DNA from 2 places in the Tigheibacillus halophilus genome. Region 2 is predicted to be linked to the other one. Evidence: a T-box and tRNA genes for the amino acid it is inferred to sense, from the RefSeq annotation. Region 2 holds a T-box; the other holds one or more tRNA genes.
The links. The T-box of region 2 lies ahead of thrS (threonine--tRNA ligase). A T-box ahead of a tRNA ligase gene usually reads a tRNA of that ligase, here a tRNA-Thr.
Positions count from the first base shown of each region.

Region 1: it has a tRNA-Thr gene. The T-box ahead of thrS (threonine--tRNA ligase) is inferred to sense a tRNA for this amino acid. The anticodon was not compared.

Region 1 covers NZ_JBHUIZ010000012.1:295,059-307,323, reverse strand. The annotation lists gene ACFSMW_RS12650 (ABC transporter substrate-binding protein) at 16-993, shown strand; gene ACFSMW_RS12645 (FecCD family ABC transporter permease) at 1,009-2,019, shown strand; gene ACFSMW_RS12640 (FecCD family ABC transporter permease) at 2,012-3,034, shown strand; gene ACFSMW_RS12635 (alpha/beta hydrolase) at 3,078-3,896, opposite strand; gene ACFSMW_RS12630 (AraC family transcriptional regulator) at 3,930-5,597, opposite strand; gene ggt (gamma-glutamyltransferase) at 5,816-7,471, shown strand; gene ACFSMW_RS12620 (oxalate decarboxylase family bicupin) at 7,517-8,677, shown strand; tRNA gene ACFSMW_RS12615 (tRNA-Thr) at 8,818-8,890, shown strand; gene ACFSMW_RS12610 (MFS transporter) at 9,625-11,019, shown strand; tRNA gene ACFSMW_RS12605 (tRNA-Ser) at 11,252-11,342, opposite strand; gene mprF (bifunctional lysylphosphatidylglycerol flippase/synthetase MprF) at 11,476-12,265, opposite strand, start outside.
Region 2 covers NZ_JBHUIZ010000012.1:174,041-186,305, forward strand. The annotation lists gene ACFSMW_RS12055 (solute:sodium symporter family transporter) at 1-870, shown strand, start outside; gene ACFSMW_RS12060 (MFS transporter) at 1,058-2,236, opposite strand; gene ACFSMW_RS12065 (FAD-binding dehydrogenase) at 2,522-4,171, shown strand; T-box leader at 4,242-4,466, shown strand; gene thrS (threonine--tRNA ligase) at 4,515-6,413, shown strand; gene ACFSMW_RS12075 (arsenic transporter) at 6,491-7,783, opposite strand; gene ACFSMW_RS12080 (ArsR/SmtB family transcription factor) at 7,815-8,126, opposite strand; gene ACFSMW_RS12085 (FecCD family ABC transporter permease) at 8,317-9,324, opposite strand; gene ACFSMW_RS12090 (FecCD family ABC transporter permease) at 9,321-10,328, opposite strand; gene ACFSMW_RS12095 (iron-hydroxamate ABC transporter substrate-binding protein) at 10,344-11,273, opposite strand; gene ACFSMW_RS12100 (ABC transporter ATP-binding protein) at 11,224-12,075, opposite strand; gene ACFSMW_RS12105 (NAD(P)/FAD-dependent oxidoreductase) at 12,227-12,265, shown strand, end outside.

The DNA.
Region 1 (12,265 bases), 120 kb from region 2:
GAAGGGGATCTCTCCATGAAAAGATATACCATTGCCACACTGGCAATCATATTTCTCGTTATACTTGCTGCCTGCGGGGCAGGCGAGAAAGGAAGCACGAAGAATGAAAAAGAAGAAAATCAGCAAAAAACATCAGTATCCTCTGATGGAGAAAGAGTCATCAAACATTTGGGCAAGGAATATAAAGTCCCTCAAAACGTGAATAGGATTGTGATCGTCGGAGCGATTGAGGCGATGGAAGATTCGATGGTGCTTGATGTAAAACCTGTTGGAGCAAGTACAACCGGCGGTGAATTTCCAAAACTGTTCGCATCCACTATTTTAAGTGACGCCAAACCAATCGGGGAAAAAACGGAGCCAAATTTAGAAGCAATTTTGCAATTAAAACCAGATGTCATTTTAATGAGTACGAAATTCCCTGAGGAAACAACGGAAAAAGTAGAGAAGCTCGCACCGGTCATACCAATTTCCCATATCTCCGATGATTGGAAAGATAACTTGAACGTGCTGGCCGAGCTGACTGGAAAAGAAGACGTCGCTAAAAAAGCACTTCAGTCATACGAGAAACAATTAGAAGATACGAAAGAGAAATTAGGCAGTTCAGTCAAGGACAAGAATGTGCTTTCCATTCGTATCCGAAATGGTGATATCTTCATCTATCCGGAAAATGTATTCTTGAATGCGAGTTTGTACGAAGATTTAGGTTACCAAGCGCCGGATGAAGTAAAAGCAGCAAAAGCCCAAGAAATGCTTCCGCTTGAAAAACTATCGGAAATCGACCCGGACTATATGTTTGTTCAATTCGAAGCATCGTCTAATGCAGATGATAAAAATGCACTGAAAGATTTAGAGAAAAATCCAATTTGGCAGAGCTTGAAGGCTGTCCAACATGATAAAGTATTTGTGAATACGATTGATCCGATTCTAGAGGGCGGACCGCTATACAGCAGGACCGAATTCTTAAAAGCTGTTTCAGATAAATTAGCAGATTAATGTAGGTGTTGAAAGATGCAAACCCAATTAAAAAAAACGACGAAATGGATATGGATTCTTGCACCTTTTGCCTTTATCACAGTCGGCATGCTGTCCATTATGTTCGGTGCAAAGGATATCTCTCTTGAAACGATCAAAGAGGCTTTCATACATTTCGATGCAAGTAACCCAGATCACCAGATACTGATGCATTCACGCCTTCCCAGAACAATTGGCACATGCTTGATCGGTGCCTTTCTGGCAATATCAGGTGCTTTGATGCAGGGGATGACAAGAAACTATCTTGCATCCCCTTCCATTATGGGGGTTTCCGATGGGTCTGTATTTTTCATCACGCTAGCTATGGTGTTTTTTCCAGGTATAAACACAGTAGAGCTTATTTTCTTCTCCTTGGCCGGCTCAGCTTTTGGAGTGGGAGTAGTGTTCGGGCTTGGTTCCATCCTGCCGCATGGTTTATCGCCAGTCCGTTTGGCCATACTGGGAACCATCGTCGGGACATTCCTAAGCAGCCTGGCATCGGCGTTTGCCATTTACTTCAAAACATCCCAAAATATCAGTTTCTGGTATAATGCCAGACTGCACCAACTGGATCCTTCCATGATAAAGCTGATCATTCCATTTGCTTTGGCCGGTCTTAGCCTGGCAATCTATTTATCCAAATCGATCACTGTGCTTTCTTTAGGTGACCAAGTGGCTATCGGGCTTGGGGAAAAAGTCACACGGATCAAATGGCTGACCATTCTTACCGTTGCGATATTAACAGGTATTTCCGTAGCGATGGCTGGCAAAGTCGCATTCGTTGGTCTGCTCGTACCGCATATGACCCGTTATCTGATTGGGAATGATTATCGTTGGATCATACCATCCGCTGGCCTTTTGGGGGGCATCTTTCTGCTATCTGCCGATTTGGTCAGCCGCTTCCTGAACAGCCCATTTGAAACACCAATCAGCGTTGTTACTTCCTTTATCGGCGTTCCCTTCTTCATTTATTTAATCAAGCGAAATGGGGGGAAAGCACATGTTTAAACTGGAAAAGACAAGATTTGCAGTTCTCTTTGGACTAGGCATGATCGTCTGCGCCATATTATCCTATACCAGCCTGGTTACTGGTACGTACGCCATGTCTTTTACAGAAGTTTGGCAAACCCTGTTTCGTATTGACCCGCAGCCGGAACTGGATCTCGTCATTTTGGAATTCCGTTTGCCCCGTATCATTGTTGGGGCTTTGGTAGGGCTTGGGTTAGCCGTTGCGGGAACAGTTATTCAATCCGTTTCTAAAAATGGCCTTGCAGATCCCAGTATTATTGGAATCAATGCGGGAGCCGGCTTGGCAATTGTCGTTTTCATGTATTTCTTTCTTGGAAATCTGCAGACGGATAGCTTGCTTGCAACGTTTTCTATGCCTATATTCGGCTTTATTGGAGGTACATTGGCCTCCCTGCTCATCTTCATCCTGTCATGGGAACGTGGAAGATTGGATCCCCAGCGGCTGCTGTTGATTGGCATTGCAATCAGTACAGGGCTTAGCTCTGTGTCCCTTTTTCTATCATTGAAGATGTCCTCTTCTGATTTCGATTTAGCGACTGTGTGGGTCACCGGATCCATCTGGCATGCCAATTGGTACTATCTCGTGGCCATGCTGCCCTGGTTTGTCTTCTTCCTGCCAGTGATTATCTATAAAGCACATGTACTGGATGTTTTTCAATTACAGGAAGAGAGCGTGAAGGGACTTGGGGTTCAAACAGAGAAACAAAAGATCGTCCTTTTATTATCAAGTGTTGGGTTAGTTGCAGCATGTGTATCCGTTTCAGGAACAATCAGTTTTGTCGGGCTCATCTCTCCGCATATCGCCCGTCGTCTGGTTGGTTCCAAGCACAGGTATATTTTGCCGTTAAGCGGAGTAATCGGAATGATTCTAGTCGTCTTTGCCGATTTATTAGCAAAAACTATTGTACAGCCCGCGGAAATCCCAGCAGGGATTATCGTTGCCATTATTGGTGTTCCGTATTTTGTCTACTTATTGTTCAAAGCAAAAGTTTGAAACCACGGCAGGATGTCTTGGTATGCCAAAGACTTCCTGCCTATCATCCACCATTTCGAAAATCACGGATCACTTGTGATAAGAATGGCAGCAACATAGATATATGGCTTTCATCTTGATAATGGGCAAATCTCGTCTGGAGATTGGTCCCAACCCCATTCTGCAATTTTTGATAAACATACTCCGCCCCACCCACCATTCCCTCTGGTTCCTCACTGCCGACGCCAATGAATAATCTGGTGCTGCCCTGCCGTGCATTGTTTTGCACAGCTGCGCGCTCAGACATATATGTATCCAGATAGGTATAGATGATATGATTTTTCCACCATACAGAAGGGCTTCCAGCTGCATAGTATTGGAACATTTCACTTCTGGTAAATAATGTATAAAGCACCAAAAAACCACCTAGTGAATGACCAAAAATTGCCTGACGATAGCGGTTGATGGAAGTAAGCCGTGCAACTTCAGGCTTCACCTTTCCTTCAATGAAATCTAGAAATTCCTCAATACCGCCATTCTCAGGCCAGGCCATACCGTTCTTTCTTTTCCGCAGTTCTTCGGGGCTTGCCGGCAACGTATAATCTTTGAATCTTCTTTCCGTAACAATTGGTTTGTCCGAATCATAACCAATCCCTACAACCACAGCCGGTTCGAGTTTTCGGGGGCCGCTTGATTGCACACGTATCGTTTCAGTCACTGTAGCGAATATCGCATTTGCATCTAATAAATAATATACCGGAAATCCGTTGGGCGGGGCTTCGGTATCCGGTACCCACATCATCATCCGATAAGGTTCACCTTGATTATTCTCCATTGTCCATTGCATCGCATTTGGAATATGAAATGGTTTCGCATTTTCCATCGGTTTTTATCCGCTCCCTTTCATTCATCCGTTTCAGTGTACCGAAAATCCACCATCAAAAACATGGAGCATCGACCGAAATTGACTGGACGTATTACTGAAAAGCTTAGCTACTGAATCCAATTTACGAAGATAGGCATGTGCTGAATTTTCAAGCCAAGGATCGGAAGAAACCAGCATCACATTACCGGTTCTAACCGCCGGAAGTTGTTGCCACTGCTCTGTCCTTTGCAACATATCCCAATTCTTTCGTGTTTCATCATCCTGGCGGACAAGCATAAAGATACAGTCGATTTGCAGCTGGCTCAATGAATCAATCGTGATAGGCTGATGCAGTTTTTCCAAAGATAAACTGTGCGGAACGAACGAGTGTAAATCCTCAAACAGAAAAGAAAACAACTGATTGCCTGTCTCGATATATAATGAGTCATTGACCATTCTAAGCACTGCAGTGGTTTTGTTCATAAACTGTTTGCAGAGAGCGGCATTTATACTGGCGGCCTTTTGTTCATATGTCTGTAACCATTTATGGGCCAGCTCATTTTTATCCAGTTTATTAGCTATATATAGGAATTGATTCCGCCAGCTATTTATTTGCTGCGGAACATATATCACGGATGCTGTTTTCTCCAGTAAAGTTTGTTCTTTTGGTTGGATTGCCGCAGATGTGATAATGATATCTACAGATTCTTGCATAACACGCATCATATTTGTTTCCCATTCCTCATTGATACGGTAGGCGCTTAAAGGTAAAGGGATTTCCCTGCGATAATGATGATAATAATAGGACGTCCATTTAGGATGCATCGGTGCAGCATACGGTATTACCTGCAATGGAATAAGATGGCCAATAATATTTGAGGTATATGCCACTACTTTTTGTTTGACGTTTTTCATGTAATTCGTTGGTGTCATACCAGTCTCTTTCCTAAATTTACGGCTAAAATAAAATTCATCCTTATACCCTATCTCGTGGGCAATCTCCTTGATTTTCAAATTCCCCTGGTTCATTAGCCGTTTTGCCTCTTGTAAACGAAGTTCAGTCACATATTCCATCACTGTTTTGCCATATCTTTTTTTAAATACTTCAGCAAAATATTTACAACTGAGTCTTGTCAAATCTGCCAGTTGATTGACGGTTATATGATGCATATAATGCTTGCCGATAAATTGCTTCACTTCTTCTATGGACAGGCAGGATTTCATGCCATCTTGTTCCTGACTGTGAATCATTGATAATAAAAGATTCAGAAAATCCATTTGACAGCGAAAGCGTTCTGTTCCAGAGGCATCATGCCAAGTCTGAAAAATTTTTTTACAGACAGAAGCTGCATCCAGGTTCTCTTGCAGCTTCCAAACACCGGAAAATAGCAGCATATCCGATTGCAAAATCGCTTGATTGTCCTTTCGCTCTTCATATATTTTCAGAAAAAAGATATAGCCCTCGAAATGCTCGCTGCTTTCACAAATGCCTAGCGTCGTTCCAGGACTGCACGCATATCCTTCACAGCCATGCAGCTCCATCTCAGTTTCATCCGCTTCTAATAAAACCCGCCCCTTTGTTGCAAGAATAAGGGCATATGACTGTAAAAATTGGTGTTTAAATCTATGTATATCAGAATGGGATAAATAATCGACAGTATCAAGTTTGATAAAAATATTTTCCGTCAGCCATTCATTCACCGGGCATGCTGGATTCATACAAGACCACCTCTAAGCGATAATCAACAATGAGAATCATTATCATTTATTATCTTACTATGAGAATTGTCACTTGTCCATACATGCAAAACTGTGTCAAACACGCTGAACAAAGGTTTCATAACAACTACCAGCTTTTCCTTTGACAGTGTACAGATTTTTTCACAAAGTTTAATAACTTATTACACGGGTATCCCTCCTATAGGGAGGAGGTCAATATGGCTGATCAAACAGAAACACATCCACTAAAGGGGACTAAACAGAGCAATAAAACAGAAGACCCTCGCTACGGCCAACCATTTGTGGCGAAGAAAGCTGCGGTTGCTTCGCCGAATAATCTGGCCTCCATGGCCGGATACGATATCCTCAAAAAAGGCGGAAACGCAATCGACGCGATGGTCGCAGTCAATGCTACTTTGGGAGTGGTATTCCCTCATATGACAGGTGCTGGAGGGGATGCGTTTTGGCTTATTTACGATGCTAAAACAAAGCAAACCTTCGCACTGAACGCAAGCGGGCATTCTTCTAAACACGTCAGCATGGATGATTATAAAAATCAAGAAAAAATCGATGAACGCGGTCCAAAATCTGCAATCACTGTGCCTGGGGCCGTTGATGGCTGGTGCCAAGCAAGCAAACGGTTCGGAAGACTAGCATTTTCTGAGTGCCTGAAACCAGCAATCAACTTTGCCAGAGAAGGCTTCCCTGTAAGCCCGTCACTGGCGAAATTTTCAGAGCAGTCACTTGGGCTTTTACGCTCTCATGATACTACTGCATTTACTTTCTTGAAAGACAAAGTGGCACCTTATCTCCCCGGAGATATCATGAAGAATAGGTCCCTTGCAAAAACGCTTGAAAAGATATCCGAACAAGGACGGGACGCTTTTTATAAGGGTAGCATAGCAAAAAAAATATGTGAATTTTTAGCCGATAACAACGGTATTCTCTCCGAAGCAGACTTCGCGGCACACCAATCTGAATGGGTCAAACCACTGACAATGGATTATCGCGGCAAAACAGTCATCGCACCACCGCCTAACTCTGAAGGTATGGCAACATTAGCGATTTTGGGGATGCTTGAGCATTTCGACGTCAGTGAAAGCAGTGATAATAGTGCTGCATTTATCGATATTTTCACTCGTGCGACTGCTTTAGCTTTCAGAGACCGCAATGAATATTTAGACGATCCCAATTTCAATGACGTTCCTACAAGTCAATTGCTTGATAAAGCATACTTAGCTGAGCGGGCGAAAAAAATTATCGACCCATCCATTGGTCCTCCGGAGCAGGGCTTCGGTCAAAGAGGGGACACCACCTTCAGTTGTGCAGTTGATGAAGATGGAAACGCTGTCGCCGTGATCCAAAGCTTGTATTGGGAATGGGGGTCAGGACTTGTGGCCGGAGATACCGGACTGCTTCTGCAAAACCGCGGTGCGTTCTTCTCACTTGATTCAAAATCAGCGGATAGACTGATGCCAGAAAAGAGGCCGGCCCACACACTGACCTGTTCCATGGTCCTCAATGACACGGGGCCGGAAATGATTGTCGGAGCTATGGGCGGTGAAGGTGAACCACAGACACAGGCAGCTATCATTGCCAGAGTGCTGGATCAAGGCTACGCGATTCAAGAAGCAATTGATGCGCCACGATGGCTGCTTGGCAGGACATGGGGCGAGCAGCATCGCGGCTTGCGCCTGGAAGGTCGATTCCCGGAAGACATGGTGAAAGATTTGGAAAACCTGGGACACGTTAATGTCGAACTGATCGATGCGTTCAGTGATTTGGTCGGACATGCTCAGGCAATCCACATCTTGAATAACCGCATCGAAGCCGCAGCCGACCCACGTGCAGGCGGACTGGCTACAGGCTATTAAAAATCAGCTGAAATACTGGAATATTAATCAGAAAGGACGATTCAATTGACGCACAATAAATCAACAGAAGACATACCACAGCCAATCTTGGGGGACAAAGGTGCGACCGATGAGGGGCCGCGCAATATCGAAAGAGACAAGCAAAATCCAAATTTATTCGGCGGAACACCAACTGACTCAGGTACCATCCCAAATCTGAAATTCTCTTTTTCCGATGCCAGAATGAGACTGGAACATGGGGGTTGGTCTCGTGAAGTGACGAAACGCGAACTGCCGGAGGCAACAACTCTTGCAGCAGTGAACATGCGCCTGAAGCCAGGTGGAATTCGAGAGCTGCATTGGCATAAAGAAGCCGAATGGGCGTATATGATCTCCGGACGTGCACGAATCACAGCGATTGATGTTGATGGCAAAGTGTTTATCGATGATGTTGGCAAAGGTGACTTATGGAATTTCCCATCTGGCATCCCGCATTCTATTGTCGGTCTGGATGAAGGATGCGAATTTCTCCTTGTCTTTGATGATGGCTCTTTTTCAGAAAACAGCACATTCTCCATTACCGATTGGTTTGCACATACACCAAAAGATGTGTTAGCAGCCAATTTCGGAGTGAGTGAAGATACCTTTGAGAACATTCCATCAGGAGAACAATATATGTTCCAAGGGAAAGTTCCTGGCCCAATCGCGCAGGAAAAGCCCGCAAATATGAACGGTAATGTGCCTAACCCATTCAGTTATCGTCTGTTGGAACAAACACCAATGGAAACGAACGGTGGGAAAGTGCGTATAGCTGATTCGACCAATTTCAAAGCAGCTACTACAGTAGCTGCGGCTTTGGTTGAAGTAGAGCCTGGCGGCATGCGTGAGCTGCATTGGCACCCAAACGAAGCTGAATGGCAATACTATATTTCCGGAAAAGGCAGAATGACTGTTTTTGCTGCAGAGGGGCATGCAAGAACATTCGACTATATGGAAGGAGATGTGGGCTACGTTCCCTTTGCTATGGGTCACTATATTCAAAACACCGGTGATGAACCGCTCGTATTTCTGGAAATGTTCCGGAGCGACCATTTTGCGGATGTTTCCCTTAACCAGTGGATGTCACAGACCCCTCCGGAACTTTTGAAGGAGCACCTGCATGTTGACGACAAGTTCATCCATGAGGCATTACATCCGGATAAGCGACCGAATGTGAAATTTAATTAAGAACACGATGTATGCTAAGCCTGGTTTCTATCCAGAGACCAGGCTTTTTACACGCTCTTTTTGGACGGGTCACATAGTAAAATGCTTGCTAATCGAGCTAAAATACGTTATTATTTTTATTGTGCTTTTCGATAGGGTATGCTGGTGTAGCACAGTTGGTAGTGCACTTCACTCGTAATGAAGGGGTCGGGGGTTCAAATCCTCTCACCAGCACTGATACAGAAAACATTGATATATAGCCATTCTTGAGTATTCAGGAACGGCTGTATTTTTATTTCCTTTGGTTACGCCGACCAAGCTAGAAAACACAGTGGTTTAGGGGTTTATGTGGGTTGGTAACGGACCTTTTTTATTATCAGTTTTTATGCAACATGGAAAACTTCACGCTACACAATTGCTTTTTATAAGTTCTTTATTTTTGAAGCCTCGTTTTCAATCGTACCACGTTCAAAACCGCTGCAAATAAATGATCATTACCGTTACCTCGTCCTAAGACAAAATGGTTTTCTTTATTCTTTTCAGCAGATAACGATCTTCCATGCTTTCTGGTGTACAGTTAGCATCAGACCAATCCATTTTTCCATACCGCAGTCATTCACTCCCCCCACGCCCCTCTCCCCTTTCAGCGGTTCATAACATTTCAGTCCGTAGTCGGTTGGCGTTCTCTTTGTTCACTTATAACGCGACTGTTTAAAAGCGCCCAAGAATTAAATAAGGACCTTGTAGACGATTAAAAATGAACTGTTTCCTATGGGAAATATATAGATAGTCGTCTGTCATCTCATTTGTGATGGATATCACAAGGGCACTTTTGGGATATTATAACGAATTCGCATCTCTTTCTGATTGGCACAAAAACGTATTTTAATAAAAAACACGAGAAAATGGAGGGCAATTACAATGCCCAGAATGTATTGAATCACACACGAGGAGTTGGCATATTTAAAATGAAATTCAACAAGAAAAAAATCAACGTTGTAAATATTCAACAGGCTAAGAAAAGCGTGTTTGCTACTGGGATAGGAAACGCTATGGAATGGTTTGACTTCGCTTTATTCTCTTATTTGTCGGTTATCATTAGCGAAAATTTTTTCAGTCCAGTCCAAAACGATGAATTAAAGTTGATATTCACTTTTGCCACATTTGCAATTGCTTTTTTACTTAGACCAGTAGGTGGAATTATTTTCGGTAAAATTGGTGATAAATTTGGCCGAAAAGTAGTATTAACAACTACGATCCTAATGATGGCTTTATCTACTTTAATAATGGGGATGCTTCCTACATACAATCAGATTGGGGCATGGGCTCCTCTATTATTACTCCTTGCTCGTATTCTGCAAGGTTTTTCTGTGGGTGGAGAGTATGCCGGCGCAATGGTATACATTGCAGAATCTTCTCCAGATAATAAACGAATAAGATTAGGCAGTGGTTTAGAAATTGGCACATTATCTGGTTATATAATAGCTTCTATTTTAGCGACAGTACTTTTCTGGACACTATCTGATGCACAAATGAATAGTTGGGGATGGAGAATTCCTTTCTTCTTAAGTATTCCAATTGGATTATTTGGATTATATTTGAGAAGTAATTTAGATGAAACACCAATATTTGAAAATGATGTTTCGAATAACCAAGAGGAACAGCCAGGTTTATTGGAAACAATTAAAACATATAAAAAAGATATCTTTTTATGTATCGTATTTGTAGCATTTTTCAATATAACTAATTACATATTATTAGGTTATATGCCTTCTTATTTAAATGAAAACATTGGTATAAGTGATACAATAAGTACGCCGGTTACAGCAATTGTATTAATTATTATGGTTCCATTCGCTATAACTTTTGGAAAACTGGGAGATAAATTAGGGAATAAACGGGTTATAATATTTGGACTAGTATTAGGAATTGTGCTGCCAATTTTATCTTTCTACTTTCTCAGTATGGGAAGTACGGCTTTCTTATTCATAGGGCTTTTAATGTTGGGTCTCGTTTTATCTGTTTACGAAGGTACTATGCCGGGATCTTTACCTACCTTGTTTCATACTGACATTAGATATCGCACATTATCATGGACATTTAATATTTCCGTCTCTGTTTTTGGTGGTACAACCCCTTTAGTTGCTTCTTGGCTGGTACATGTGACAGGAAATAATTTAGCGCCAGGCTTCTATTTATTAGCAGTTAGTTTAATTGGTTTAATAGTTGTGTTAACTTTATTCGAAGATACTTCAGGGAAATCTTTAAAAGGTTCTTACCCGACAGTTGCTTCTAAGGCTGAGTATAAAAAGGCTGTTGAAAATCCCAAAGATTCATTATGGTGGGAAGCAGAACAGAAATAAATCCGTTAACTAGCTATCATACACCAATCCTCCACATTTCACGCCTATGGGCTTTTAATAGCGAATTTATCGCATACAGCATGATTATAGAACGAGCCTCCTTCTTTGCAACAAAAGCGAATGAGAACAAAGCTGCTTGGGGGAAGTCAATGAAAAAGAAAATCCTAATTCCTCCTGTTTTTGGAGGTATTAGGATTTTTATGTCTTCAAATGTTCAAAAATGGTCTAGGTACGGAGAAGATGGGATTCGAACCCATGCGGCGCGTAATGCGCCCTAACGCATTTCGAGTGCGTCCCCTTCAGCCGGACTTGGGTACTTCTCCATATTTCAAAGGTACTCTTCAAATGACCAATGAAAATTATAAACCTTTCTTTTCCGTTTGTCCATTGTAAAGAATGGACAAGTGCAGGGCGTTTGAATGACAACATAGCCGGTGCGCCTATGTTGCATACCGGCTATTTACCCTTTAACAGCTTGAGCTTCTTTTTCTTGCCACCGATCAAGCGCACCACCTGGATCATGGCAGAAGCCAATGAATAACTTTTCCGATAAGCTAAGTACTTACCCGACCATTCAGGATAATATTTATTTTTGAAGTCACGTAAGCCTTTGAATCCGTATAGATAACGCACGTTATTGAAGACTGCTGCAGCAATCCGCTCGCCAAGGAACGATTGCTTCGCATTTCCCACATTGGATAATGGAGCCATGCCTAAATTGAAATAGCGGTAACCTTCTTGTTTCGCCCACTCGAACAGATGAATGAACATCACATCGATCTCCCCGCTCGGTTCGTCAGGTAGATGGCGCATTAGATCGATGGAAATAGTGCTTTCCTGATATACTGGCATGATATTCATGAAGGCTGTGATTTCACCATTTTCGTTCTGCATCACCGCGATTGGTGCTTTAGACAAGTACTTTCTGTCAAAAAAACCTAGTGAGAATTGCTTCTCGCTTTTACCATCCAGCCAAGCATCAGAAACCGATTCTAACTGCTGCCAGAATGATTCAGTAAACGGTGGATGAATCACTTCGAAGGTATAGCCATTTTTATGGAAACGATTGAAAGAAGAACGCAGGCCGGCTCGTTTTTTTCCGGATATCGTAAACGTGTCCAAATCCACAATCGCCTCTTCACCAAGTTTAAAAAATGTATATCCCATATCGTGATAAAGCGCCATTTTATCTCCGCTTATCTGATAAAAAACGCAACGATAGCCATAATAATCCGCCTTCTCTAAT
Region 2 (12,265 bases):
ATGGTGCCCTGGCCTGCTTTGTTTACAGGTATGCTTTTTAATAATCTGTTTTACTGGTGTACTAACCAGATGATTGTTCAGAAAACATTGGCAGGGAAAAGCCTGAAAGAGGGACAGAAAGGGACATTATACGTTGGGATGTTCAAAGTGATCAGCGGACTGATTCTGGTTTTTCCTGGCATTATCGCTTTCAATATGTTCGGTGACTCGCTGCCGATTGCGGATGATGCCTATCCTAAATTGGTAAATAGTGTTTTGCCTGGAGCAGTGAAAGGTGTATTTGGCGCAGTATTTTTCGGGGCCATTTTGAGCTCGTTTGTTGCAGCTTTAAATGCCACATCAACCTTATTTACGATAGATTTTTACCGCCCACTGCTAAAAAGCAACCCATCTGATAAAAAGGTTGCCCGGGCGGGGAAAATCGTTACAATCGCTGTTGGAGTGGCTTCCATCATGATTGCTCCCCTGATTTCCTTTGCGCCGAGCGGTTTGTACAATGTGGTTCAACAATTCAATGGCGTGTACAGTATGCCTTTGCTTGCTGTTATTTTATTTGGATTCTATTCCAAGCATGTTACCGCATTGGCAGCCAAAATTACTTTCCTTTTCCATGTGGTCGTATATCCGGTCGCGAATTTGCTGCTGGATGTCAATTACCTGTATATCCTTGGGGCGATGTTTCTGTTGGATGTGCTGCTCATGTGGATCATCAGCAGCATCAAGCCGCTGCAGTATACGTTTGTATTTGAAAAGGATACAAATAAAGTCGATCTCACACCTTGGAAATATGCGAAGGCAGGGGGGGCGATTGTTATCCTGTGTGTGATCGGTATGTATGTGCTGTTCTCGCCATTAGGACTGGCAGGCTAAATACAGCAGAAATTCATATTCTCTTTTCATTTAGGCTATGAAGAAAATGAGCATCGGTTGCTTCCCCCACAGCTGAACGATGCGGCATTTCATTGAATAAAAAATGCAAGCCCAATGGTGGCAGCCACCAAAGTCAGTATTTCAACGCTAACTTTCGGAGGACGGTACCAATTAGAGGCTTGCGTTTTTAGGTTAGGGTGTACAATGATTTATCTTCTACTTTATGCGTTATGACTGCGATGATGATACCGAGAAGGATCATCACAGACGCAATGAATGTGATTCCCTTATAATCGAGCCCGCTGCTGAGAAGGAAACTTCCTAAAGTGGCACCGATACTATTAGCCAGATTGAAAATCGATGCTGCGATTGTTCCGGAAAGCGAAGGCGCTTCCCGGCCGCCAATAATAATCTTTGAATTTAACAAAGGGCTTGTCCCGAATGTTCCCAGCCCGAACAGGAAGCTCATGGCAAAAGCAAGTGCAGTCCATTGGATGAGAAAGGTGAAGCTGGCCAGCACGATCGCCAGAATCGTCAAAACAGCAATAAGACGTTCAGTCAATACATGTGGCTGGATACTGCCGGAAATGAAATTGCCAATCACAGCACCTATCCCAAAGCAGAGGAAAGCCCCTGTTACGCCTGCGATACCAAATCCTGCAAAATGGCGCAGCATTGGCTCAATAAAGGTATACGCTGTAAAAACTCCGGAATAGCCGAACACGATAATAGCAAGTATCAGCAAAACGTTTTTATTTTTGAAAATGCCAAGTTCCTTTCGCAAGTTCGGCGCTTCTGCCGGCTGTGGATTGGGAGTCAGGAAAATGATGCCGGCCAGAGCGATTAGTCCGAGCAGCACAATAAACCAGAATACATAGCGCCAGACGAAAATTCCGCCAAGATAAGAGCCGAATGGCACACCGATCATGACGGCAATTGTCAATCCACCTTGAACAGCTGCGATCGCGCTCGTTTTTTTATATGGCGGTGAAATCGCGACTGCAGTCGACATACATAACCCAAAAAAGGGAGCATGCATCATTGCAGAACACAATCTGGCCGCCATCAACACACCAAAATTAGGGGCCATTGCTGCAATTGCGTTACTAACGGCAAATAAACCCATAAAGCTGATCAATAAAGGTTTTGGAGAAATTTTAATGGTTAGGATACGGAAAATTGGTCCAAAGACTGCGACGCTGATGGCATAAACGCTTAAAAGCAGTCCAGTTGTGGAAATAGCAACATGAAAATCCTTCGCGAATTGTGTCAACAAACCAGTAACAACATATTCAGTCATGCCAATTGCAAAAGTGGCTACCATAAATACCAATAGTACGACGTTGCGGGAGGATTGCAGTTTCATCATCACCCCTCCTTTTAAGAAATCAGAAATGAATATAGTAAAATAAAATAACGATAATGTCTAGCAGCATGTTTGTAAACAGAAAGAAACCTGAATTTTTCCCCGGATTTCGATGAACATCAAACTTGAGTATATATATTACAAAGTTGATAGTAATCGGAATAGTGTATATATTTGAAAGTAATCCCATATCAACAAGGAAATCAGCTTATCATAAGGGTTATACCTAAAGATACCTCTGAAAAGGCTGCTTGGCCCTATTCTAATAAAAGGACGTGAGGGTACATGAATTACGATGTAATCGTTGTCGGAGCAGGACTTGCAGGGCTGGTTGCGACTGCAGAAATAGCCGATGGCGGAAAAAAGGTTCTGCTGTTGGACCAAGAGGCAGAAAATTCACTTGGCGGACAAGCTTGGTGGTCCTTTGGCGGTTTATTCCTGGTTGATTCTCCTGAACAGCGGAGAATGGGAATCAAAGATTCGAAGGAGTTAGCTTGGCAAGATTGGTGCGGATCTGCAGGATTTGATCGGGAAGCAGACGAAGATTATTGGGGAATGAAATGGGCTAAGGCCTATGTGGAATTCGCAGCTGGCGAAAAACGACAATGGCTTCGGGATATGGGGGTGCGTTTTTTTCCTGTTGTTGGCTGGGCAGAACGAGGCGGGTATTTGGCAGACGGTCATGGCAATTCAGTACCCCGATTCCATATAACCTGGGGCACGGGTCCTGGACTAGTTGCTCCTTTTGAACGCCGTGTCAGAGAGCATATGAAAAAGGGACTGGTTGATTATCTGCCACGGCATCGTGTAAACCGCCTGATTAAAGAACATGGTGTGGTGGCTGGTGTCCAAGGTGACATATTGGAGCACGGTAATATCAAGCGTGGCGAGGATAGCTCAAGAATTCCTATTGATGACTTTGAATATCGGGCGGAAGCTGTACTTGTTTCCAGTGGCGGAATTGGTGCGAATTTCGAATTGATTCGCAAGCATTGGCCGAAACGGCTAGGGGATCCGCCAAAGCATATGATTTCAGGGGTCCCAGCCTATGTCGATGGACGAATGCTTGCCGTTGCAGAAAAAGCGGGAGGTCGTATTGTCAACAGGGACCGTATGTGGCATTACACAGAAGGTATTAAAAACTGGAACCCTATCTGGAGAAGTCATGGTATACGTATTTTGCCAGGACCGTCATCTATCTGGCTGGATGCGCGCGGACGACGATTTCCCGTCCCTTATTTTCCAGGTTTTGATACCCTTGGGACGTTGGAAGCCATTCAAAAAACGGGCTATGACTACTCGTGGTTCATTTTAACCCAGAAAATCATCGAGAAAGAGTTTGCTCTTTCTGGTTCTGAGCAAAATCCTGATTTGACTGGAAAGCGTATCAAAAAAGTGTTGCAGCGTGTCAAACCTGGAGCGCCCGGACCGGTAGAAGCGTTCAAGCAATATGGAGAGGATTTCATTGTCGCCAATACAATTGACAATTTGATTATCGAAATGAATAAGCTTGCTGGGGAAAATCTATTGGATGCAGATGAGGTCATTGCACAAATACGGGCACGAGACAAGGAAATAGATAACGCTTTTACCAAGGACTTGCAGATTGCAGCGATAAGGGGAGCAAGGAATTATCTGGGAGATAAGTTAATCCGTGTCGCTAAACCGCATAAGATTCTGGATTATAAAAATGGCCCGCTGATTGCGGTCAAATGTCATATTCTCAGCAGAAAAACACTTGGCGGGCTGCAGACTGATCTAACTGGGCAAGTGTTGAATGAAGCCGGCCAGGCAATTCCAGGATTATATGCTGCGGGAGAAGTTTCCGGTTTTGGCGGTGGAGGTGTTCATGGCTATCGATCCTTGGAAGGGACATTTTTGGGAGGCTGTTTATTCAGCGGCAGAGCAGCTGGAAGGACATTTGCGGACGTGTAACAGTAAAAGTATGGTTGAGTAAAGTGGTTGTAAGAGACCATGTTTTTGTGTAGTATATAGGGAAATTATAAAAAAGGCTTTGAAAAGGATATGTGCTGTTTTACACTGGTCCACAGAGAGGGAAGTCTTGCTGAAATCTTCCCAGCTAAGAAGAACGGTTCACCACCTTGGAGCTGTATCGGTGAAAAAGAGTAATCGATACCGTCCAGCAGACGTTACACTGCGCCAGAGTCATAAACGAATAGGTTTAGGAGAAATTTGGGTGGAACCACGTGTATAAATACCCGTCCCTTTCGCAGGGGCGGGTATTTTTTATATTTAAGTTTACAAAGGAGGCATTTATATGCGTCAAGCAGATTTGATTGGAGTTCAATTTCCGGATGGACAGGTAAATGCATACACGAAAGGGATTTCTGTGAAGGACATTGCATCCGATATTTCTTTTAGGCTGGAAAAGAAGGCAGTGGCTGGAAGAGTGAATGGTGAGTTGGTTGATATGGCTCACCAACTACAGCAAGATGCAAAGCTGGAAATTTTCACATTGGATTCTGATGAAGGAGTGCAAGTATTGCGTCACACACTTGCCAGCGTATTGGCTCAAGCGTTAAACAGGCTTTATCCTGAAGCGCAATTGGGTACGGATGCCGTGGCTGGAAATGGCTTTTATGTTGATGTGAAGCTGGAGGAGCATATTAAACCTGATGATTTGGCAGCAATCACCAAAGAAATGCATGCTATTATACAAGAAAATTTGGAGGTTCCACGCATTTCAATAGCACACAAAGATGCGAAAATACGTTTTGCGGATAGGGAAGAGCACTTAAAACTGGAGATACTGAATGAGTTGGATGAGAAACAACCATTGATACTGTATCAACAGGGCGAGTTTATCGATCTTGGCGGCAGCCCCTGCTTACCCAGAACGGGAATGATTCCGAAAGCTTTTCAACTGACAGATATATCTGGGGCCTATTGGAAGGGAGATAGCCAAAATGAAATGCTGCAGCGCATATATGGGTTAGCTTTTGTAAAAAATCAAGCGTTGCTGGACTATTTGCACTTTATCGAGGAAGCAAAGAAACGTGACCATCGCCTATTAGGAAAACAGCTGGATCTGTTCATGTTTTCTGAAGAAGCTCCGGGCATGCCGTTTTATCTGCCGAAGGGTCAAATCATTCGTAATGAATTGGCGTCTTTTTCACGAGAGATGTTTACAAAAGACGGCTACGAAGAGGTTCGCACACCACTGATGATGAATCAGCGGCTTTGGGAAGAATCCGGACATTGGGACCACTATCACGAGAATATGTATTTTACAAAAATCGATAACGAGGATTTCGCATTGAAGCCGATGAATTGCCCTGGACATATGCTGATATTCAAAAACAAACTGCGTTCTTATCGTGATCTGCCAATTCGTTTAGCAGAATTCGGCCAGGTACATCGTCATGAATTCAGTGGAGCCTTAAATGGTATGTTGCGTGTTCGTACATTCTGTCAGGATGATGCCCATATTTTTGTTCACAAAAATCAAATCGAATTAGAAATAAAGGAGGTATTTCGCCAAGTAGACGCCATGTATCAGACATTTGGTTTTTCTTATTCAGTTGAGCTCTCTACACGTCCAAAGGATTCTATGGGTGAAGATCATTTATGGGAGATGTCGGAGCAGGCGCTGAAAAAGGTTCTTGATGAATTACAAATTGCCTACCAGATAAATGCAGGTGACGGAGCTTTCTACGGTCCAAAGATCGATTTTCATATTCAAGATGCATTAAAGAGAAGTCATCAATGCGCAACAATCCAGCTTGATTTCCAAATGCCGGAAAAATTCGACCTCACTTATGTGAATGAGAATAATGTAAAAGTTCGGCCTGTTGTCATCCATCGAGCAATATTTGGCTCTATTGACCGTTTTTTAGGAATCCTGGTTGAACATTTTGCGGGAGCCTTCCCTGTATGGCTTGCGCCCGTGCAAGTCAAAGTGATACCGATCGCAGCTGTGCATCATACGTATTGTATTGGTTTGAAAAGGAAACTGGAGACGCTCGGAATAAGAGTAGCACTAAATGATCGGGACGAAAAACTTGGCTATAAAATGCGAGAAGCACAGACGCAGAAAATTCCTTACACACTTGTGATTGGCGACAAAGAAATCGCTGATCAAACAGTGAATGTCCGCCGCTTTGGAAAGAAACAGTCAGAATCACTTGCTGCAGTGGATTTTCAAGAAAGCATTTGACGTAAAATCACATCACGAAGTGCAGACTGAGCGTACAAATAGGCGCAGGGACGCAGGTAGTCCTTGCGCCGCCATGTTCATTGCAAAAGATAGAGCCATATATACAGACCGCTCAGCGTGATGAACAAGGTGGGGATAGTCAACACGATGCCGATTCTAAAATAGTATCCCCAAGTGATCCGCACACCTTTTTGTTTTAAAACATGCAGCCACAGCAACGTGGCCAATGATCCGATGGGGGTAATTTTCGGACCGAGATCAGATCCAATCACATTGGCATAAATAAGCGCTTCTTTCACGGCCCCAGTCGTATTTGCATCCGCAATCGCCAATGCATCGATCATGACAGTCGGCAGGTTGTTCATGATGGAAGAGAGGAATGCTGCAATAAAACCCATGCTGATGGTGGCGATGTACATGCCATGACTCGCTGCAAACTGGATCAGGTCTGTCAGCAATGTCGTCAGTCCGGCATTTCGTAGTCCATAGACAACGACATACATGCCAATGGAAAAGAACACAATTGCCCATGGGGCGCCTTTGAGAATCGTTCTTGTCTGCACGACGGTACTTCTGCTGGCAATAATCAGGAAAATGATGGCAATCGCTCCAGCAATGATAGAAACAGGTATCCCGATATATTCACTGGCGAAGTAGCCGATCAACAATACACTAAGTACGGTCCAGGACAGACGAAAGAGCTGTTTGTCCCTGATCGCTTCTGCAGGCAGTTTTAGCTGTGATATGTCATATGTTTTCGGTATGCTTTTTCGAAATGCGATATATAAAACGAGCATACTTGCCGCAACACTGAAAAGATTTGGGATAATCATGCGGGAAGCATATGCTGCAAAGCCAATATCAAAGAAATCAGCTGAAACGATGTTGACCAGGTTGCTGACAATCAAGGGTAAGGAAGTTGTGTCGGCAATGAATCCCGAAGCCATGATAAAAGGGAGAATAAGCTTGTCTTTAAGCCTCAGGCTCCGCACCATGGCCAGCACAATTGGTGTCAGGATGAGCGCGGCGCCATCATTTGCAAACAATGCTGCTACAACCGCCCCCAGCAGGCTGATTAATACAAACATTTTCATACCGCCGCCGTTTGCGAATTTTGCCATATGTAATGCTGCCCATTCAAAAAAGCCGATCTCATCCAGTATGAGCGAAATAATGATCAGCGCAACAAACGTTAAAGTGGCATTCCAAACCAGGCTGGTCACATCCAGGACATCGTGAAAATCGACCACCCCGGTAATCAATGCTAATGCAGCTCCGATACAAGCGGACCATCCGATGGAGAATCCTTTCGGCTGCCAAATCACAAAAAACAATGTTGCTAAAAATATTAAGATTGCTACATAAACCATTCCAGTCACCTTTCAGTCATGAATTTTAACATTAATCGCAGGTCATACGCTGAACTCTCATCTTAAGTGGCGGAAGCATGCTGTACAAATGAAGCAGCAATGGGTAAAATGCATGCTGCTTATTCAATGCATAATACATCCATTTGCCTTTACGAGTTTCCTGGATGATACCTGTCTGCTTTAGTCGCTTTAAGTGCTGGCTCACTGCAGGCTGGCTCATTTCCAGCAGTGCCACCAATTCACATACACAAAGCGCCTCCTGCATCATCAAATATCTGATGATTTTCAAGCGGTTTTCATCCGCCGCTGCTTTTAGGCATGTTACCGTATCAGGAAGATCCAACCTCATCGCCTCCTTTAATATATAAATGTATGCGTATATATATAGTTATTTTATCTTTTATTATACATATAATATATAAGTATTTCATTATATGTGTAAAGAGATTAGTCCTAAAAAATGATTTTCAATATATTGATGTTATAAGAGGAAAAGCATAAAAAAACCCCCGCCACTTGGCAGGGAAGCTGCACTATTTTCTAAGCAATAAGTAAATGAAATACGGCGCACCAAGAATAGCAACGATGATGCCAGCAGGGACACCATTTGGTTCCAATATGTTATGTCCAATCGTATCGGCGAATAATAGCAGCCAGCCACCGATACAAATCGCAATCGGCAAGAACAACTGATGTCTTGGGCCGACTAACGCCTTGGCAATATGCGGTGCCATCAGTCCGACAAAAGCTATCCCGCCAGTGACGGCGACAGCTGAAGCGGCTAATGCAACCGCAGTGATGAGCAAATAAATACGTTCCTTTTCTACATGCATGCCTACGCCGATCGATACAGGTTCACTTAGGCTGAAGATGTTGAGCTGTTGTGACTTATAAAGCGTGAATGGTATCAAAATGACCAGCCAGGGCAGCAACGCCCAAATGAATGGCCAATCCGTCCCCCAAATATTGCCAGCCAGCCAGGTGGAAATAAAATCTACTTTTTCTCTTTCTGCAGATGAAGTTAAGACAATCATCACACCGGAAAGAGCCATAGAAAACCCGACCCCTGTGAGAATCAACTTCATTGGTTGTAAGCCTGTCCGTTTGCTGTAGGAGAAAATGTAAATCAATATTACCGTTAAGAAAGCCCCGCAAAAAGCCACCAGCGGCAGTATGTAGACAAATGATGCGACATCAACAGGGAAAAACAAAAAGAAGATAGCGATGGCAACGCCCGCACCGGAATTAATGCCGATAATCCCGGGATCTGCTAAATCATTACGGGTCAATGTCTGCAAAATGGCACCGGAAAGTGCAAGTGCCATACCAGCGAGTAAGGTGATGATCATTCTAGGCATACGTAACGAAAACAGGATGAAGTTTTCTTTGAAAGTTCCCTGGCCGAACAAAGCAGGGAGCAAGCGCTCATAGGACAAGGTGGAATACCCAAGTCCCAAACTGATAACAGCTGTTGCGATCATAACGGCGAGCAGCAAGATCATAAAGAGGCGCTGTTTTTTGATTAACTTTGAATTAATCATGTGAATGCTTTGCCCCCTTTATGCAGGATAAATAAAAAGAAGGGCAGGCCAAGGATGGCGACAATGGCTGCTACAGGTGTTTCTAAAGGTGCATATAATGTTCTTCCGACTGTATCTGCGAGTGACATGAAAATGGCACCGATGATAATGGAGGTTGGAATAATATACCGATAATCTGTGCCGACAATGGCGCGGACGATATGGGGTATCATCAAACCAATGAAAGCCATATTGCCTACTAATGCGACCGCCGCTCCAGCCAAAATCACGATGGCGATAAATAGGGCGAATTTTACTCGGCCTGTATGCTGGCCAAGTCCAATAGCAACCTCTTCATTCAAACTCAGTATAGTCACCTGTCTGGATAAAAAAATCGCGATGATGATGCCTGCTGCGATAGCAGGAGCAATGATTTGCAATTGTATCCATGTGGTTCCAATTGCACCTCCGGCAGTCCACATGGAAATGTTCTTCGACACTTTGAAATACAGTCCGACGCCATCAGCAAGTGCTTGCAGAAACGTCGATACAGCGGCTCCTGCAAGTACAATTTTGAAGGGAGAAAATCCGCCCTTTTTAGCAGCCCCAATTCCAAATACGATGCCCGCACCAGCGGCCGCCCCGATAAAACAGGCAATCATGATGCCAAAGGGAGACAGGGAAGGGAGCATCGCCAGAGAAACCGCAAGGGCTGCATTCGCACCTCCGGTCAACCCAAGTAGACCGGGGTCAGCCAAGGGGTTTCTTGTCATCCCCTGCATGATTGCCCCGGATACTGCCAAAGCTGCCCCGACAAGCATAACGGCAAGTTCACGAGGTAAACGGATTTCTCTGATGATAGAAAGCTGTTCGCCTCCGGCATTGGATATCATCGCTTTCCATACGTCCGGGACAGAAATATCTGCTGCTCCAAAGGTCATGGATAGGAAGAATACAACAATCAACCCGATACATCCAATGATGAATTTGTTTATAAATGAAAAAGCGTTCTTTTTTTTCCCCATTATGTCAACTTCTCTTTATTTGTTTTTCGAACCCAGGAATTTTTCTTTAAAGAAGTCCAGCTGATAGTCCAGTGTTAAAGGATCATTGAAATAGAATTCTTTAGCGTTGGCTACGAATAAATGGTTGTTTTTAACTGCTGGGATATTTTTAAACGTTTTGGTATCAAGGAATGAGTTGTCTGTATCGTCACTTTTACTCAAGATGACATAATCTCCTGCAAATTCAGGGATGACTTCCAAAGACAATGCGTAATACCCGTCCTTCAATGCTTTCTTTTTCACGGCATCCGGCATCTTCAACTTCATTTCTTGATAAAGTATTTCGGTCCCTCGTCCCCAGTTATCTCCAAAAACGTACATTTGTTTATCGAATTTTTCCAGTACGGAAACAGTTGCGTCCTTGCCGATGACTTTTTTGATGTCTTTTCCAGCTTGCTGGGCGCGCTCTTTAAAGTCTTTTACCCAGGTCTCTGCCTCTTTTTCTTTATTCAGCAGCTTGCCGATTTCGATATGCTGCTGCAGATAATCGATTTTTCCATACGTGAATGTAACGGTTGGTGCAATTTTTTTCAGCTTATCTACATTTTTGAGATCGGATAGCCCGATAATCAAATCTGGATTCAGTTCCATGATTTTTTCTATATTATCTTCAGAAACTTCTTCAACATCCTTCAATTTATCCTGAAAGCGCGGATTGCTTTTAGACCATGCATCCACGCCGACAACGTTAACACCAAGAGACATGACATTACCGGCAAAAGTGGATAGTACCACAACTCTTTTTGGGTGGGCAGGAACTTTCACGGGCCCATTCTCAGATTGATACGTGATCGTTTTTTGATCGTCTGCAGCGCTGCCGTTTTTTTCGGAACTGTCTTTGCTTTGTCCACAAGCGCTAAGAAATAGAATGAGACATAAGAGCAGGAATAGGCTCGTTTTCTTCATTGGTTGTTAACTCCTCTGGTCTGATAAGATTATAAGTAATACACATCGGCTTGCCGGTTCTTGGGTCGATACCGATTTCCCCATCAATATCAAATACTTGCTGCAGCACTTTTTTAGTAAGGATGGCGTGCGCATCTCCCGTTTTTACGACTTCACCATTTTTTAAAGCGATCATGTGATCAGCAAAACGCGCTGCTTGATTTAAATCATGCAGTACCATGACAATGGTCCGTCCTTGTTCTTGGTTGAGATGCTGCAAGAGTTCCAATACTTCCAATTGATGGGCCATATCTAAATATGTTGTGGGTTCATCAAGAAAAATGATATCCGTTTCTTGTGCGAGAGCCATTGCGATCCAGACTCTTTGACGCTGCCCTCCGGATAAAGCGTCGACTTCACGGTGTTTGAAACCAATTGTACCAGTAACCTCAAGCGCCCAATTGATGACTTCATGGTCAGCTGCTTGCAGTCTTCCGAATCCCTTTTGATGCGGGAATCGTCCATAGGAGACCAATTCTCCCACGGTCAATCCGCTGGCACTTTCCGGCGTCTGCGGAAGAATAGCCATCTTTTTGGCCAATTGCTTTGTTCCCAGTTTGGAAATATGTTCACCATCCAGCAAAACTGATCCTGATTCGTGACGAATGATACGCGTGATCGCTTTTAACAGGGTCGATTTACCGCAGCCATTTGCGCCGATGATCGTAGTGATTTGTTTATCAGGTATTTCTATATTCAGATCTTTGACGATGAGTTGCTCACCATAACCTACATTAATATTTTGAGTCGCCAAGCGAAACATAAAATTCCTCCTCAAAAAATGAGAATGATTATCATTATCGTAAATATAAATTTAATCTGCCTTTTTGTCAATCATTTTTGGGTTGCAAAATGAGAAAATAACCTGTATATTTAATGTAATTGATAATCATTATCAGTCGTGAGGTGTAATTATGACAAAAGGCGAACAGCGTGACATTTTCGACGTGACA